4 regions of the Mesorhizobium sp. B2-3-11 genome follow, and region 3 is predicted to be linked to each of the others. Evidence: riboswitches for the same ligand, from Rfam matches in the RefSeq annotation. Region 3 holds a riboswitch; each other region holds the start of a gene.
What was found. Region 3 has a riboswitch for cobalamin ahead of FJ960_RS18845 (DUF1636 family protein). Riboswitches for the same ligand answer to the same signal wherever they lie in the genome.

Region 1 (4,177 bases), on a different contig from region 3:
GCTGTTCATGGCGATCTTCTGGGGCAAGGCAGGAAAACGCTTTGGCGGCCGACGCACCATGACGTTTGCCTATTTCGCCATGTCGGCGTCGCTGCTGGCGGCGGGCACGGTCGGAGCGGCAGAGCCGTTGCTGACCGGCGCCTTCCTGTTGTGCGGCGCTTTCTTCACCATCGCGCTCGACGCGCTGGGCTCGACCGCCTTCATGCGCTCGGTGCGCTTCTATGAACGCGCGCAGATGGCGGCGGTCTACCGCACCTATCTCGACTTTTCCGAATTGACGCCGCCGCTGGTCTATTCGGTGGTGCTGGCCTTCTTCGGATTGGGATCGGTGTTCGTCACGCTCGGCCTGCTGGCGGCGTTTTGTGGCCTCATGACCTGGCGCTACCTGCCTAAATCCCTCTAAAAAATCAGAGCGAAAGCTCAGCATGGCGCTCGCGCACCCAATTGTGGAAGCGGTGCAGCTCATATTCCTCGGGCATCAGCACGCCGGCTGTATGACGCATCGAGCGCAGGCCCTTCTGGTTGACCTCGCAGATCGCGGCATCCTCCTCCAGCACCTGTGTGCCGAAGGCGACGATGTTGTCGATATCGGTGGCGGCGAGCGCCTCGGGCGAGAACAGCCATTCGGCGGTCAATTCGGTCTGTTCGGGACCGAGCGGCACCAGCCGCACGGTCCTGACATAGTCGACATGGCCGACGATGAACATCGAGGGCAGGCTGGTGGCGTAGGTCTGGCCGGCGGTGCGTTCCGCCTGCGTCAAGCCGGGGAAAACCGGCCCATGCGTCTGCCCATCACGCGACCATGTTTCAGCCCCGGCGCGCAGGCCGCCGGAGAATTCCGGCGCATCATTGTCTGCATGGCGCGTCCATTCGGGATCGTCATGCCGGCTCATCAGGCCGCGGCCATAGATCGGCACCAGCCGCGACAGGTCCTTGTGGACGCCCGGGCAGTGCAGGCACTCGTTGAAGTTTTCCCAGAAAATCTTCCAGTTGCAGTTCATCACCTTGCGCAGCACATGGCCTGACACCAGCGTGTCCAGCGGCCAGTTGCCGAGGTCGCCGGAGGCCGGGTCGAAGGATGACTGCACTGAGCCGGCGGCATCTTCAGCAAGATTGACGAAGACGAAGCCCCGCCGCACCGAGAGTACAACGCGGTAAAGCGGGTGGTCGGCCTCGTCGAAGCCGTCAGGCAGCGATTTCGACGGTACACGCACCAGATCGCCACGCAGCGAATAGGACCAGGCATGGTACGGGCAGGTGATCAGCCGCGCCTTCAGGCGTCCTTCGCTTTCCTGGCAAAGCTGCGAACCGCGATGCCGGCACGTGTTGTGGAAGGCATGCAACTCGCCGGCGTCGTCGCGCAGCACAAGGATTTCCTGCGTACCGACGCGGAAGGTGCGGAATGCCAAAGGCTGGGCAAGGTCGGTCTCGCGGCAGACGAGCAGCCAATTTCTGTACCAGATGGCATCGAGATCACGCTGATAGTTCTCCTGGTCCCAATAGGCCGATGACGGCAGCGTCGGCTCGGTTCGGGTCAGGCCGTTATAGGGCTCGCGCTCGCTGGCATTGGGCTGCATGGCTGGCTTCCTGTGAGGGTTGCGAGCCGACACCCGACTAGAAAATTTGTCAATCAGGACGGGATGGAGCGGCTTCGCCGATACGACGCTCCTGCGCTGGCGACTGTCGGAATTTGGTTTGCCGCGCGCGGCAAATTTCCCTATAGTCACCAACGTCGTCGGTTCCTTTTTGGAGCCAAGAGGGAATGCGGTGCGGACAGGAATTCCTGTCCAATGCCGTGGCTGCCCCCGCAACTGTGTGCGGTAGTCCTCTCCATATGCCACTGAGGGTTTTCCTCGGGAAGGTGGGGAAGGGCGCTTATCCGCGAGCCAGGAGACCTGCCGGCGACAGGAAACTGACTTCGATGCCCTCGGGTGGAGGGCGAAAGGACAAGACATGACTACCGCTTCCGTCTCCCTCGGCGCCTCCGTCTCCTCGCAGTCGCGCTTCATGCAGCTCGCGCTCGCGGCGCTGCTCGGCATGTTCGTCGTCGGCTTTGTCGGTTTCTCGCATATCGATGCGGTCCACAATGCCGCCCACGACTATCGCCACTCGATGGCGTTTCCCTGCCACTAACGAGGATCTGACATCATGAATCTGTTTCGCAACGTCGTGTTCGTCGCGGCGATCGCGGGGCTCGTGGCGGGTGTCGTTCTCGCCTGCATGCAGGCCTATGCGACAGTGCCGCTGATCCTCAAGGCGGAAGTCTACGAACAGGCCGGCGGCGGCCATCACCATGACCACGCGGCTGCACCGGCGGCGAGCAACGATGCGGTGAGCACGGTCGCGCCCGCTGGGAATGCGATGAGTTCTGCCGCGCCAGCACCCGCCGAAGTCACGGCACCGGCGGAGGAAGATGAAGGCTGGGCGCCGGCCGACGGTGTCGAGCGTTTTGCCTTCAGCGTGGTTGCCAATATCGTCACCGGCATCGGTTTCGCGCTGGTCCTGGTCGCGATTTCCGAGTTTGCCGGCGGCGTCGGCAATTGGCGCCAGGGCGTATTCTGGGGGCTGGCCGGCTTTGCCGTGTTCACGCTGGCACCAGGCCTCGGCCTGCAGCCGGAACTGCCGGCGATGCCGGCGGCCGATCTGCTTGCGCGCCAGATCTGGTGGACGGCAACGGCCGCGGCGACCGCTATCGGCCTTGGCCTGATCGTGTTTCGCAGATCGCTGCCATTGACCATCTTCGCCGTCTTGCTGATCGTCGTCCCGCATATCGTCGGCGCGCCGCAGCCCGACAGTTTCGAGACGCCTATCCCGGAAGGCCTGCACCATCAGTTCGTGGTGGCGGTGACGGTGACCAATCTGGTGTTCTGGCTGGTGCTCGGCGCGGTCGTGGGCGTGGTGCGCAGGCGCTTCACCGGCACGGCGACCAGCTTGCGCGACAGCTTTGCCTGACCGCGGCAAGCTGACTTTCATCATCGGTGGCGCGCGCTCCGGAAAGAGCGCGCACGCCGAAACCCTGGTGACGGCATTCCCCCCGCCATGGGCGTATGTCGCCACGGCGCAAACCTATGACGATGAGATGCGCGAGCGCATCGCGGTGCACCGCTCGCGGCGCGGTGAGGGCTGGTCGACCATCGATGCGTCAATCGACCTTGCCGAAGCGCTGGAGGCCTTGCCGGATGATCGGCCGGTGCTTGTCGACTGCCTGACGCTATGGCTGACCAATCACATGCTGGCCGATTACGACGTCGAGGCGGAGTGCCGACGGCTCGCCGACGTGCTGTCGCGGCCGCGCGGACCGTGGTTCGTGGTGTCGAACGAGGTCGGGCAAGGCATCGTGCCCGACAATGCGCTGGCGCGGCGTTTTCGCGACGACGCCGGCCGGCTCAACCAGCGGGTCGCCGCGGTTGCCGACACGGTGCTGCTGATGGTGGCGGGGCTACCGCTCAAGGTGAAGTGAAATGACCGATATCGACGACAAGGATGAAGAGCGCCATCGCGCCAAGATGGCCAAGCGCAAGGCGGTGCAGGACGCCGAGGTTGCGAGCAAGACGGTCGAGAAGGGGTTGCTGATCGTCAACACCGGTCCCGGCAAGGGCAAGACCACGGCCGCCTTCGGGCTGGCGCTGCGGATGCTCGGCCACGGCAAGCGCGTCGGCGTCGTGCAATTCATCAAGGGCAAATGGCACACCGGCGAGAAGGATGCGTTTGCCGCCTTCGGCGACCGCGTGGTCTGGCATGCTATGGGCGAGGGTTTCACCTGGGAGACGCAGGACCTGAAGCGCGATATCGCCGCCGCCGAAGCCGCCTGGGCCAAGGCGCTGGAATTGATCGACGATCCCTCGATCAGCCTTGTCGTGCTCGACGAGCTCAACATTGCGTTGCGCTACGACTATCTCGATCTCGACAAGGTGGTTGCGGCGCTGAAGGGCCGGCGCGAGGGTCTGCATGTCGTCATCACCGGCCGCAACGCCAAGCCAGCGCTGGTCGAGGCTGCCGATCTGGTCACCGAGATGGGCGTCACCAAGCATCATTTCTCGGCGGGCGTGAAAGCTCAGCAGGGCATCGAGTTTTAAAAAACCAGAACAGCGATCACCGCGACCAGGCCGAACAAGCCAATCAGCAGGAAATCAGCGACACGGTAGAGTTGCAGCGCGCGCCTTATATCGCCGCTGTC
Region 2 (4,177 bases), on a different contig from region 3:
ATTGGCTGAATTTTGTCGAACATGCCGTCGCGGCCCGGCACTACCATTTCCGCCTTCAACCCTTCATGGCCGTCCCAGATCAGGCTGCCGCGCTCGGCGACGATGCGCCAGCTGCCCTCCCAACTGGTGCGGAAGCCGACCGCGCACCAACTGCCCGCATAGGTGAAGACCTTGCCGCCGCCGAGATCGAAGACCGCGCTGGCCGACGAGCCCTGTCGGTACCAGGAATTGGCCGGTTCCCATTCCTGGCAATGGACGCCGGCCGGCTCGCCATTGACCATGTAACGGGCGGCGTCGAATGTGTGGATCGCCATGTCGAGCAGCAGCACATGGGCCATCTCCTCGCGAAAACCGCCGAAATGTGGTGCGACGAAAAAGTCGGCGTGGATGCTGGTCGGCTTGCCGATGGCGCCGGAGTCCAGAAATCTCCGGATGCGCCTGACATCGGCGACATAGCGGCGGTTTTGGACGACGGCATGGATGCGCCCGGCCTGGCGGGCGGCCTCGACGATGGCGCGGGCATTCTCCGGGCTATCGGCGAGCGGCTTTTCCGTCAGCAGATGGCAATGATGGGCAAAGGCGGAAAACGCAACGTCGCGCCGGGCGGCGGGAACCACCACATCGAAGACCGCTTGCGGTCGGGTCTGGTCAAGCACGGCGTCGAGACTGGTGCCGATGACGGCACTACCAAGGTCGTATTCGCGAGCCCTGGCCTTTGCTCTGTCGGCATCGAGATCGACAAGGCCGACAATGGCGAGCCCGTCGATTTGCCGCGCGGCATCGAGCCAGGCCTTGCTCATCGCTCCGCAGCCGACCAGTACGGCGTCGATCATCCAGCGCTCCTCCTCTCGGCCCCTCCAGGCCGATCGTCCCGGCGTTCACGGCGTGACCGTAAACGTTTTTCCGTAAACGTTTACGACAACACACCCGAAGGCGTAGAATGTCAATCGGCCGCCCATGAAAATCGTCGTTGCGCCTTGGCCCGGGCGGCCACCGGTGCTAGCCAAGCAAGGGGGAGAACAGTCACTTGGCGTCCAGCATTCACGACCTTGCCCGTCACCTGAACATTTCGATCGGCACGGTGTCGCGCGCCCTCAACGGCCGCGCCGACGTCAATGCCGACACACGCCAGCGCGTTCTCGAGGCGGCCAGGGCTCTCAACTATTCGCCGAACCAGTCCGGTCGCAGTCTCAGGCAAGGCGCTACCCACTCGATCGCCTTCATGCTGCAGCCGCATCCGGGCGACCAGGAATACGGCGAGCCTTTCTTCATTCCGTTCCTGACTGGATTGCAGGGCCGGCTCGCCGAAAGCGGGCTGGATCTCATCGTGGTGATGGGCGCGCCGGGCGACTATCAGCAGGAGCGCCTGCGGCGTGTCGTCGAGACGCGCCGTGCCGACGCGGTTGTGCTGGCCTGGACGCGGCGCGAGGATGAGCGCATCGACTATCTGACCCAGGCCGGCTTCCCCTTCGCCACGCTCGGCCGCAGCCGCTCCGGCGACAAGGCCTACCCCTCGCTCGATCTCGATTTCGAAAAAGCAGGCGCCGACGCGGTCGATCGGCTGGTGGCACGCGGCCATCGCCGAATCGCCGCCATCCGCCCATCGCTCGATCTGAATTTCGGCTATCTGTTCCTCGACGGCTACCGCAAGGCCTTGCGCCGGCATGGCATCGCCGTCGATCCCGGCCTGATTGCCGACGGCTTCATCAATGAGGCCGGTGGCTACGAAGTGACACCGCACGTGATGCGCCGCAAGGACCCGCCGACCGCCATTATCTTCAACAATGACGCAATGGCGCTTGGCGGCTGCAAGGCGCTGGCCGAGATGGGCATCAAGCCCGGTCACGACATGGCGGTGACCGTGATCGTCGATACGCCGCTCTGCCGCTACTTCTCGCCGGCGCTGACTGCTTTCCGCCCGGCGCTGCAGCCGATGGGACGGCGGCTCGCCGAAATGCTGCTGGCGTCGCTGCCGGCTTTTGCGGGGGCCGCCGGGCCAGAGACCATCAGGGAGGTCTGGCCGCTGGAACTGATCGCCCGCGACAGCGATTGACCATTTGTTGGTTATGTTATAGCAGAACAAACGATCGCCTTGCCTCGCCGCCGCGCGCGGCCTAGGCTGCGACTCGTGATGGTCCCCGAGCCGAAAGGCGGGGGGTGAAAAGGGAACGCGGTGAGATCCGATTTGGGGTCGAGGCCGCGGCTGCCCCCGCAACTGTAAGCGGCGAGCAAGATCCGGAACGCCACTGGCCGGCAAGGCTGGGAAGGCAGGATTGCGCAGAGACCCGTGAGCCAGGAGACCTGCCATCACTGAGTTGACCGGACGGGGTGTGCCGGGAGGAAACGTGGAAATCGGTCTTGTCGGCCGGTCGACCAACATCCTTCCGTCGCCAGTTTTGAAAGTGACGGGAAGTTGGACGGCGCAATCGATCGTATTCACCCCGGGCCTATGCACCAGATCATCGTGTGCACCCTTTGCCGCGACGTGCCGACCGGCGCCAGGTCGGGCGAAGGTTTGTGCACCGAGTTGCGCTCCCGCCTCTCGGCCCAGCCTGACGTGGCGCTTGGTTTCACGGTCGAGGGCGTGGCTTGCATGGCGGGTTGCGCACGTCCCCTGGCGGCGGCTTTCCAGGCGGAAGGCAAGGCCGCCTATCTCTTCGGGTCGATCGACGCGCAGGCAGACGCTGCCGATCTCGTGCGGTTTGCCAGGCTCTACGCCTCGCTTCCCGACGGCTGGTGCAATTCCGGACAACGTCCGCCGCGCCTGGCCGGCAAGACGCTGGCTCGCATCCCGGGACCCGGCAAGCTGGCGGATGGCAATCGGTGACAGCGCCGCTTCTCGATGCGCGCGACTTGGGCGCGATGGCGAATGGCCGGCATTTGATCCATGCGGTCAGCCTGTCGGTGACGTCAGGCGACCGCCTCGCCATCATTGGCCCCAACGGCGCCGGCAAGACCACGCTGCTGCGCATGTTGTCCGGCATGCTCAGGCCAAGCTCGGGGGAGGTGAAGCTTGGCGGGCGACGCCTGGACAGGATTTCACCCGCCGAACGGGCCCTGCATATCGCCGTCGTGGGCCAGACAGACCAGCCGGACCCACGGCTGGCGGTGATCGATTATGTCGAGCTTGGCCGCGTCCCGCATGCCGGCCTGAGGCGCCGCGGCGAGGAACGCGACATTGTCGTGGATGCGCTGCGGCGGACCGGCCTGTTGCCGCTGCTCGACCGGACTATCGGCTCGCTGTCTGGTGGCGAACGCCAACGCGCCCAGCTTGCACGCGCCATCGCGCAGAAGCCCAAAATCCTGTTCCTCGACGAGCCGACCAACCACCTCGATCCGCGCGCCCGCGCGGAACTGCTCGAACTGGTGGCCGGCTTCGGCATGACCGTGATCGCGGTGCTGCACGATCTGACGCTGGTGGCACCCTTCGCCACCAAGGTGGCGGTGATGAACGAGGCCCGGCTGCATGCGCTGGCGCCGCCGCACGAGGCGCTGACGCAACAGCTGATCCGCGAGATTTTCGGCATCGACGTGTTTCGCCTGCGCCATCCCACCGAGGACCGCGAACTGACGGTGTTCGAGCTTCCGAACCGCGCCGCACCGCCGTCCTGACCAAATCCATCCTTATCCGACACGGTTCAACCAAGGAGCAAAGTCCGTGAAACGCCTCGCCCTGTCCCTAGTCTTCTCGTTGCTGGCCTCGACGGCCTTTGCCTTCCCCGTGACCGTCGACAGCTGCGGCAAGCCGCTGACCTTCGACGCGCCGCCAAAGCGCGCCGTCATCCATGATCTCAACATGGCCGAGATGGTCTTCGCGCTGAAGCTGCAGCCGTCGATTGTCGGCCTGACCGGTATCACCGGATGGTATAAAGTCGGCCCTGACTTCAAGGCAGAGCAGGGTTCCATTCCCGAACTGGCACCGAAATATCCGACGCTGGAGAATCTCCTCGCCGTCGAGCCCGACTTCTTCTTCGCAGGCTGGTACTACGGCATGAAGCCAGGCGGCGACGTGACCCCCGACACGCTCGCTCCGCACGGCATCAAGACGCTGGTGCTGACCGAAAGCTGCGTCCATCTCGACAGGAGCCGCCCGGCCGCCTCCATGGACCTGCTCTATGGCGACGTCGAAAAGCTGGGCAAGATCTTCGGCAAGGAAGCAGAAGCAGAGAAGCTTGTC
Region 3 (4,177 bases):
GATTGCCGCGAGCTGGTCGCAGCCATAGCGCCACCAGTCGTAGCCGCCGAGGATGCGCACCATGATGACCTTGGCATGGCGGGCGACGCTGTCGATCCAGAGATCGACGGACATGGGATGGCGCAGGTCGCGCAGTGCGGCGAGCCGCATCGACGGCAGGCGATCGGCGTCGGCCTTCCATGCCGCCGCCAGTCCGGCGAGATCGCTGTCGGTGAAGGACAAGGCCACGATATCCGCCGGCGCCTGCCGGAGATCGACAGGCTCGGCGAGGTCGTCGAGCGAGGCGGAGGTCGTGGTGAGGATGTGCATCGCGGCCCGTGCCTGAAATCAGCCGGCGAGGATACGTTCGATCGCCGGACGGTTCAGCCCCTTGAGGCCGATGACGACGAGGCGCGAGCGGCGGTTGTCCCCGGCGGTCCAGGCCCGGTCGTAGTAATGATTGACGCGCGGGCCGACGGCCTGCAGCAGGAGCCGCATCGGCTTGCCGCCGACCTCGACAAAGCCTTTCACGCGCAGCACGTTCTCCTGTTCGGCGGCCGCGGCGACGCGCTTTGCCAGTTCGTCGGGATTGGAGATCGAGGGAATGTCGACGATGAACGTGTCGAAGTCGTCATGCTCATGGTCGAATGCGCCGTCATGGTGGGACTTGCGGTTCTCGATGTCGTCCTCGACGGCGAGACCGAGCCCGAGCAGCACCGAGGGATCGACCTTGCCATGAGACGTCGGCACGATCTTCACGGCGCGGGCGGAGTGTTCGTTGATGATGGCGTTGGCGCGGGCCGAGCCGGCGGCATCCATCAAGTCGCTCTTCGACAGGATGATCAGGTCGGCGCAGGCGATCTGGTCCTCGAACACTTCCTCGACCGGGTCGTCATGGTCGAGGCTCTCATCCTGCGCGCGCTGCGCCTGCAGGGCGTCCATGTCGTTGGCGACGCGGCCTTCGGCAAGTGCGGGACCGTCGACCACGGCGATGACGCCGTCGACGGTCACCCGGCTCTTCACTGTCGGCCACTGGAAAGCCTGGACCAGCGGCTTGGGCAAAGCGAGGCCCGAGGTTTCGATCAGGATATGGTCGACCTTCGGCGTCAGCGACAGGATCTGGTCGAGCGCCGGCACGAAATCGTCGGCGACGGTGCAGCAGATGCAGCCATTGGCCAACTCGACGATGTTTTCCTCTGGGCAGGTGTCGATGCCACAGCCTTTCAGGATTTCGCCGTCGATGCCGATGTCACCGAATTCGTTGACAATGATCGCGATACGCTTGCCGCCGGCGTTTTCCAGGAGATGGCGGACCAGGGTCGTCTTGCCGGCGCCGAGGAAGCCGGTGACGACGGTGCAGGGAACGCGGGAAACGGATGCGGTCATATCAAGTCTTTCAGCATGTCGAGGGGAGGGATGCGGGCCACGAGGCCGCGCTTGAGGCTATCGGGCCGGCCCCGCCAGGGAATGAGGCCGTCGCTGGTGGTGGCGAAGAGTTTCGCGCCAGTGACGAGATCGGCGCCGCTGGTCGTGGTCAGATCGCCGAATACATAGCTCCAGCAGCCGTCACGCAGGATCGCGGCGCTCAGTCGACGTTTGCAATTGCCGAGGCATTCGACGGTGCGGATGCGGATGTTGTCGCCCGAGGCGGCTTGGCGCGTATCTTCGGCCAAAAGTTCGCCGGCCCGGGGACGGGCGTCGGAGCCGCTCTCGTCGCGACAGGAGGCGCAGACGATGACAGTGATGCCGGCCAGGGAATCATCCTCGCCGGACGAAATGTCCATTGTTTCAGCCGAAAAACTGCTGTCGCGATCCAAATCAGGCTCCTTGCCCGGAAAACCCGCCGGGCGATCGGATACTTGCATTCCAGACGGCAGGTCTCCTGGCTCGCGGGTCATCGCCTTGGGTAGCCGCCTTCCCGGGACAATCCCAGTGGCTTTCGGCCTTGGCTCTTCGCTCACAGTTGCGGGGACAGCCGCGGATTTGGGATTTTCAATCCCGCACCGCATTCCCTCTTGGCTCCTCCCTTTGCCGAGAGGAGACCGTCTGGATCCGATTTAGGCTCTTGCGGGCAGCGGTGTCAACGCGAGCTTACGACACCGCGATGTCGGACAGCGCCGGGCCCAGGTCGCCGGCAGGCGTCACTTCGATGCGTTCGAGGCCAAGCCAGCCCTGCATCTGCTTCAATTCCTCGAAGAGCTGAGCGGCGGTATCGGGCGGTGCGCCGGGCTCGGCGTAAGCAGCATGGGCACGCAGGACACTTGCCGGCCGGTCTGCCTTGAGGTCGACGCGCGCCACGATCCTGTCGCCGAGCAGGAAGGGCAGGACATAATAGCCGTATTGGCGCTTGTCGGCCGGCGTGTAGATCTCGATCCGGTAGTGAAAACTGAACAGCCGCTCTGAGCGCGAGCGCTCGAAGACAACGGGATCGAACGGCGCCAGCAGGGCGCGGGCCTCGATCTTGCGTGGCAATCGCGCGTCCCTATAGAGGTAAGCCGGCTTGTCCCAGCCCTCGACGCGGACCGGCAGCAACTCGCCGAGTTCGACCAGTTCCTCCAGCCGGCCTTTCATGTCGGCGGGGGAGAGTCGAAAATAGTCGCGCAGGTCGCCTGATGTCGCGATGCCGTGGGCGCGGGCGGAGATGCGCAGCAATTCACGATGCGCGTCCTCGGCGGCCGGTACTGGCAGGTCGAGAATCGCCTGCGGCAGCACGCGCTCCGGCAGGTCGTAGAAGCGCTCGAAGCCGCGCCGGTGCGCCGTGGTGATGCGCCCGGCCCAGAACAGCCATTCGAAGGCATGCTTGGCGTGGCTCCAGCCCCACCAGCCGCCGGAGCCTTTCTGGCCCTCCAGCGCAGAAGCGGCGACCGGGCCGCGCTGGACGACCTCGCGGTAGATCTCTTCTATGTAGGCGGCGTGCTCGCGGCCCCATTTGGCCAGCCCCAGATACATTTCATCGCCTTGCTCGGCGCGCTGCATGCGCCAGCGCATCAGCGGGTAGGTCTCGATCGGCAGGAACGAGGCCTCATGCGCCCAGTATTCGAAGACCGTGCGCTTGCGGGTCACGGCGGCGTTGTCGAGCAAAGCGAGGGGATAGGGGCCAAGACGCGAATAGAGCGGCATGTAGTGGGCGCGAACCACCGCACTGACGGAATCGATCTGCAGCAGGCCGGTGCGGGACAGAACGCGGGCGAAGTGGCGGCGGTCGGGCGTGCCGGCGGGGCGGGGATCGAGAAACCCTTGAGCGGCGAGCGCGATGCGCCGGGCGGCGGCAAGCGAGATCTTTTCCTTCATGCGGATGCGTCCCTGATGGACCTGTCTGGCGTCGTTGCGAGGCGTGATTCCAGCCAATGCTAGCAGGGTTTTGGCGGCAACCCTGTCAGGAGAGAAAAGTGGAGTAAATGGCGAAGGAAATCAAACAGGAGCGTATGGGACCAGTTTCTCCCGGATTGCCGTCCAGCTCGGTGTTTTGAACAAGGTTTGACTTGCTTCACTGGAAGTGCTGCGCTAACCCTCGCCGCGTTGCAGCATAGGCTCCTTAAAACGGTTCAGCGGTTAAACTGTCACGCTTCCGCATTAAGGTCCGGTGCTGTAATCAACGTGGATTGGCGCCAACGGAAAGCCGCTGCATGAACGCACTCCTCAGTTCGTACCTGCCCATCGTCCTGTTTATCGGCGTGGCGCTGGTGGTCGGTCTGGCGCTGCTGGCTGCGCCCTTCCTGGTAGCCTACCGCAACCCGGATCCCGAGAAGCTGTCCGCCTATGAATGCGGATTCAACTCGTTCGACGATGCCCGCATGAAATTCGACATCCGCTTCTATCTGGTGTCGATCCTGTTCATCATCTTCGACCTGGAAGTAGCCTTCCTCTTCCCCTGGGCGGTGTCCTTCTCGAAGATTGGCATGCTCGGTTTCTGGTCAATGATGGTGTTTTTGGCAGTGCTGACCATCGGCTTTGCCTATGAATGGAAAAAAGGAGCGCTGGAATGGGATTGAACGACAGTTCAGGCACCCTCGTCGCGCCGAAGCCCAAGGGTATCATTGATCCCAACACCGGCAAGCCGGTGGGGGAGGACGATCCCTTCTTCCTCGAAATCAACAACGAGCTTGCCGACAAGGGTTTTCTGGTCACCTCGACCGAGGCGCTGATCACCTGGGCGCGCAGCGGTTCGCTGATGTTCATGACCTTCGGTCTGGCGTGC
Region 4 (4,177 bases), on a different contig from region 3:
AAGCCGCCTGAGACTACAAGCTGTCTCGACAACGCAAAAAGAGAGCGGCGGGCAAGCCCGCCGCTCTCTTTTGTATATTACCACGGCTGGTTAGTTGTTGCCGAAGAGGTTGCGGTCTGCGCCCTGAGGGGCGGACTTCTGTACGTCGCCCGACGAATTGAGCAGCTTGTAGACGGGCGATTCGCTCTTGCGGATCGAGCCCGTATGCGAGGTGTCGACGTTGACGGTCGCCAGCTTGTTGATGTCGGTGCCGCCAACGTTGTCGTTGCCGGCATAGGCGCTGCCAGCGGCAATCAGAAGAGCGGCGGCGGTAAGAACAATCTTTTTCATTTCGGTACTCCGATTTTTTCGAATTCAAGGGGCGGGCTGAGCGCGCCGTCCTTGCTTGAAGAGATGTTAGTTGTTGCCGAACAGGTTGCGATCGGCGCCGTGCTGGACGGGCTCCTGGCTGGCAGGAGCCGACTTGTCGACCGACGCGGTGTACGAGTTGTCCACCGCGGCGGCAGGCTGGTTGGCACCGTTGGAGCCATAGTTGTCGCTGGCAAAAGCGCTGCCGGAAATGGCCAGAACGGCGGCGGCGGCAATAAGGATCTTGTTCATTTTAGACACTCCTGAATTTCTTGAATTCTACCGGATCGGCGGGCAAGCCCGCCGTCCGTGGGGACAGGCCGTTAGCGGCCGAAGAGGTTGCGATCGCTGCCCTGAGCAGGCGTTTGAGCACCCGGCTCCGACGTCTTGGTGGAGGTGGAAGCGGTGTACGAGCTGTCCACCGCGGCAGCAGGCTGGTTGGCGCCGTTCGAACCGTAATTGTCGCTACCAGCGAAGGCGCTGCCGGAAACAGCCAGAAGGGCGGCGGCAGTGAGAATGATCTTTTTCATTTTGGTACTCCAGTATTTTTCCGTCCATCTAGCGGCGTGTCTTGGGATTAAATCGCGTCGTTCGGACAGCCCCGATGTGGGAGAGCACCCTTGCCGTTTCCAATCACGAAGTTGTTCAGCGTGGACCATGACTCCACCACTTGAAATTGTACCAGCGCTTTCCGCATCTCTTATTTTCTCTTGTGATATCAGCTGGTTACCTTGAAACAGCATCCTGATCACCAACTGTGTCGGAGGCTCGGCGTTCACAGCATCTTGCACGCACCGTCAACAGAAACGAACCGTTCGGTTCGATTTTAGACTCCTCTAATAGTCACTTTTTGAAACTGTTAACCTATTTGCTGCCGGCAAAGGGGTCGAAGACGGTGCCGGCGCGGCTTGGCGGCAGAAGGCGATTCCAACGGCTACAAGCCTGTCATGACGATCCAGCATGCGTGTCGCGCCGCATGGATGCGATGTCGCTTTCGTGCCGATGTCGCAAAGCCTGTCGTGATTAGATCAGGCATCTCAGGTGCCGCTGCGTGACGACGGAGCGGAGAATTGGGAAGCCGGTCAGATTCCGGCGCTGCCCCCGCAACGGTGGTGGAGTTCAAGTCGCAACGGGAGACCACTGGGCTAAAGCCTGGGAAGGTGTCGCGATGGTCCGCAAGGACAACTCCAGAGCCCGGAAACCAGCCCGAGATCGCTAGAACTCGACTGATCGCGGTGGGCGGTCAAGAGGCGGATGGTGTTTGTCCGGCTTTTCGCCGATCTGCGCCCAGTCCTTCCTCAATCACCACCAGTTCAGTCCTTGAAACTGAGGACAGGACATGGACGCGCGCAACGACATGCTGAGGCTCTTGAGCAGCCGCAGACAAGACTTTTCGCTGGAACAGCCTTTTTACACCGACCCGGACTACTTCAAGCTGGACATGGAGTTGATCTGGTATCGCGACTGGCTGTTCATCGGCCATGATTGCGAATTGCCCAAGCCGGGCAGCTTCATCACCGTGCAGATCGGCGATTATCCGGTCGTGCTGGTGCGCGATCAGCAGGGCAAGATCAACGCCTTCCACAATTCCTGCCGCCATCGCGGCAGCCGCGTCTGCAATTCCGACAAGGGCACGGCCGCCAAGCTGGTCTGTCCCTATCACCAATGGACCTACGAGCTCGACGGCCGGCTGCTGTTCGCCCGCCAGATGGCCGATGGGTTCGACAAGAGCCAGTTCGGGCTGAAGCCGGTCGCCTGCGAAAGCGTCGCCGGCTATGTCTTCATCTGCCTGGCCAAGGAGCCAGCCGACTTCGCGCCGATGCGGGTGATGATCGAGCCCTACCTTTTGCCGCACCGGCTGTGTGAGGCAAAAGTCGCCTTCGAGAGCACCATCATCGAGAAGGGCAACTGGAAGCTGGTCTGGGAAAACAACCGCGAATGCTATCATTGCGCCGGCAATCATCCCGAACTCTGCAAGACCTTCCCGGAAGCACCGACGGTGACCGGCGTGCAAGGCGCCGACAGCGATCCGGAGATGCTGGCGCACTGGGCGAAATGCGAAGCGGCCGGCCTGCCGAGCAAGTTCCGCATCGATCCGGCCGGCCAGTATCGCGCGACCCGCGCACCGCTGCTGCGCGATGCCGTCAGCTATACGATGACGGGAAAGCGCGCGGTCGAGAGGAACCTTTCCGACAGCGTTTCAACCAACCGCATCGGTTCGTTGCTGCTTTACCACTATCCGACGACCTGGAACCACATCCTGGGCGACCACGCCGTCACCTTCCGGGTGCTGCCGATCAGCGCCACGGAAACGGCGGTGACGACCAAATGGCTGGTGCATAAGGATGCGGTCGAGGGCGTCGATTACGATCTCGCAGAACTCACCCATGTCTGGACCGAGACCAACGACCAGGATCGCCGCATCGTCGAGGAAAACGCCTTCGGCATCCTGTCGCCGGCCTACGAGCCAGGCCCCTATTCGGAGCTGCATGAGGGCGGCGTGATCCAGTTCGTCGAGTGGTACGCGTCCTTCATCGGGCCACGGCTTGCCGAAGGCGGCCGGCCGGCCCTGCGCAGCGTTGCCTAGGCATATCGCTAAAGACGGCGGTTTTGGGCATGCGCAGAACAAAAGGGACAAGAGGATGAATGCGATGACGGACCTCGGCCTCTATCGCCATCTCGACCAGATGGCGCCCTGGAACGACAGGCTGCAGGTGCTGGAAGTGACCGGCGTCACCGACGAGGCGCCCGACGTGAAGACCTTCACCTTCCGCTCCGACAACCAGACCTGGTTCCGCTACAAGCCGGGCCAGTTCGTGGCGCTGGAATTGCCGACACCGGACGGGCCGCTGATGCGCACCTATACGCTGTCATCGTCACCGTCGCGGCCATTCTCGATCGCGGTGACGGTGAAGGCGCAGGTGGGCAGCATTGGCACACGCTGGATGTTCGATCACCTGGCACCCGGCTCGCACGTCAAGGCCTATGGACCAGGCGGCGACTTTTCACTGCACAGCCATCCGGCGGCGAAATATCTGTTCATCTCGGCCGGTTCCGGCGTGACGCCGATGATGTCGATGCTGCGCTGGCTGAACGACTGCGCGCCATGGACCGATGTCGGCTTCGTCAACTGCGCGCGGCGCCCGGAAGAGATCATCTTCCGCAAGGAGCTGGAGCTGCTCGGCGGCCACATGCCGGGCCTGTCGCTCGGCTTCATGATCGAGGAACGGTCGAGCCGCGAGGGCTGGTATGGCCATATGGGCCGCATCGACGCTATCCGGCTGCCACTGCTGGCGCCCGATTTCCGCGAACGCGAAATCTTCTGCTGCGGCCCCGATCCCTTCATGCGCGCCGTGCGCGGCATGCTCGAAGCCGCCGGCTTCGACATGGCAAAGTACCATCAGGAGAGCTTTGCCGCGCCGACCGTTGAGGAAATCCCGGCGCCATTCGCGGCGCCGGCGCAGGACGGTGTGGCTGTCCCCGTCGAAGCCGCAACGCCGATCCGCTTCGCGCTTTCGGACGTCGACGCCGACTGTGTCGCCGGCCAGACCGTGCTGCAGACGGCGCGTGCTTCGGGCGTGCGGATACCGGCGGCCTGCGAATTCGGCCTGTGCGGAACTTGCAAGGTGAAGAAAGTCTCCGGCAGCGTCGAGATGAGCCACAATGGCGGCATCCTCGATCACGAGATCGATGATGGCTTCATCCTGGCCTGCTGTTCAAAGCCACTGTCGGCACTGGAAATCGAGGCTTGATCCGCCCTATGACGGTTCGCAGCAAAGCGACGAGGACGACCAGGGATCTGGCGGCGAGCGGCGGCGGCCGAATTCAG

Region 1: linked by a shared signal. The riboswitch ahead of FJ960_RS26680 (CbtB domain-containing protein) and the one ahead of FJ960_RS18845 (DUF1636 family protein) in region 3 are both predicted to bind cobalamin.
Region 2: linked by a shared signal. The riboswitch ahead of FJ960_RS12340 (DUF1636 family protein) and the one ahead of FJ960_RS18845 (DUF1636 family protein) in region 3 are both predicted to bind cobalamin.
Region 4: linked by a shared signal. The riboswitch ahead of FJ960_RS20240 (aromatic ring-hydroxylating dioxygenase subunit alpha) and the one ahead of FJ960_RS18845 (DUF1636 family protein) in region 3 are both predicted to bind cobalamin.

The regions. Positions count from the first base shown of each region.
Region 1 is NZ_VFVS01000026.1:2,605-6,781, forward strand. Features, by position in the region: gene FJ960_RS26670 (MFS transporter) at 1-403, shown strand, start outside; gene FJ960_RS26675 (aromatic ring-hydroxylating dioxygenase subunit alpha) at 408-1,577, opposite strand; cobalamin riboswitch at 1,720-1,918, shown strand; gene FJ960_RS26680 (CbtB domain-containing protein) at 1,954-2,133, shown strand; gene FJ960_RS26685 (CbtA family protein) at 2,149-2,952, shown strand; gene cobU (bifunctional adenosylcobinamide kinase/adenosylcobinamide-phosphate guanylyltransferase) at 2,945-3,460, shown strand; gene cobO (cob(I)yrinic acid a,c-diamide adenosyltransferase) at 3,462-4,076, shown strand; gene cbiB (adenosylcobinamide-phosphate synthase CbiB) at 4,073-4,177, opposite strand, start outside.
Region 2 is NZ_VFVS01000007.1:144,066-148,242, forward strand. Features, by position in the region: gene FJ960_RS12330 (Gfo/Idh/MocA family oxidoreductase) at 1-833, opposite strand, end outside; gene FJ960_RS12335 (LacI family DNA-binding transcriptional regulator) at 1,028-2,053, shown strand; cobalamin riboswitch at 2,116-2,324, shown strand; gene FJ960_RS12340 (DUF1636 family protein) at 2,450-2,827, shown strand; gene FJ960_RS12345 (ABC transporter ATP-binding protein) at 2,824-3,612, shown strand; gene FJ960_RS12350 (ABC transporter substrate-binding protein) at 3,659-4,177, shown strand, end outside.
Region 3 is NZ_VFVS01000013.1:141,091-145,267, forward strand. Features, by position in the region: gene cobN (cobaltochelatase subunit CobN) at 1-309, opposite strand, end outside; gene cobW (cobalamin biosynthesis protein CobW) at 328-1,365, opposite strand; gene FJ960_RS18845 (DUF1636 family protein) at 1,362-1,796, opposite strand; cobalamin riboswitch at 1,834-2,041, opposite strand; gene FJ960_RS18850 (winged helix-turn-helix domain-containing protein) at 2,071-3,270, opposite strand; gene FJ960_RS18855 (NADH-quinone oxidoreductase subunit A) at 3,606-3,971, shown strand; gene FJ960_RS18860 (NADH-quinone oxidoreductase subunit B) at 3,962-4,177, shown strand, end outside.
Region 4 is NZ_VFVS01000015.1:80,226-84,402, reverse strand. Features, by position in the region: gene ugpC (sn-glycerol-3-phosphate ABC transporter ATP-binding protein UgpC) at 1-11, shown strand, start outside; gene FJ960_RS20255 (DUF680 domain-containing protein) at 91-330, opposite strand; gene FJ960_RS20250 (DUF680 domain-containing protein) at 397-600, opposite strand; gene FJ960_RS20245 (DUF680 domain-containing protein) at 672-878, opposite strand; cobalamin riboswitch at 1,371-1,573, shown strand; gene FJ960_RS20240 (aromatic ring-hydroxylating dioxygenase subunit alpha) at 1,688-2,935, shown strand; gene FJ960_RS20235 (hybrid-cluster NAD(P)-dependent oxidoreductase) at 3,000-4,100, shown strand.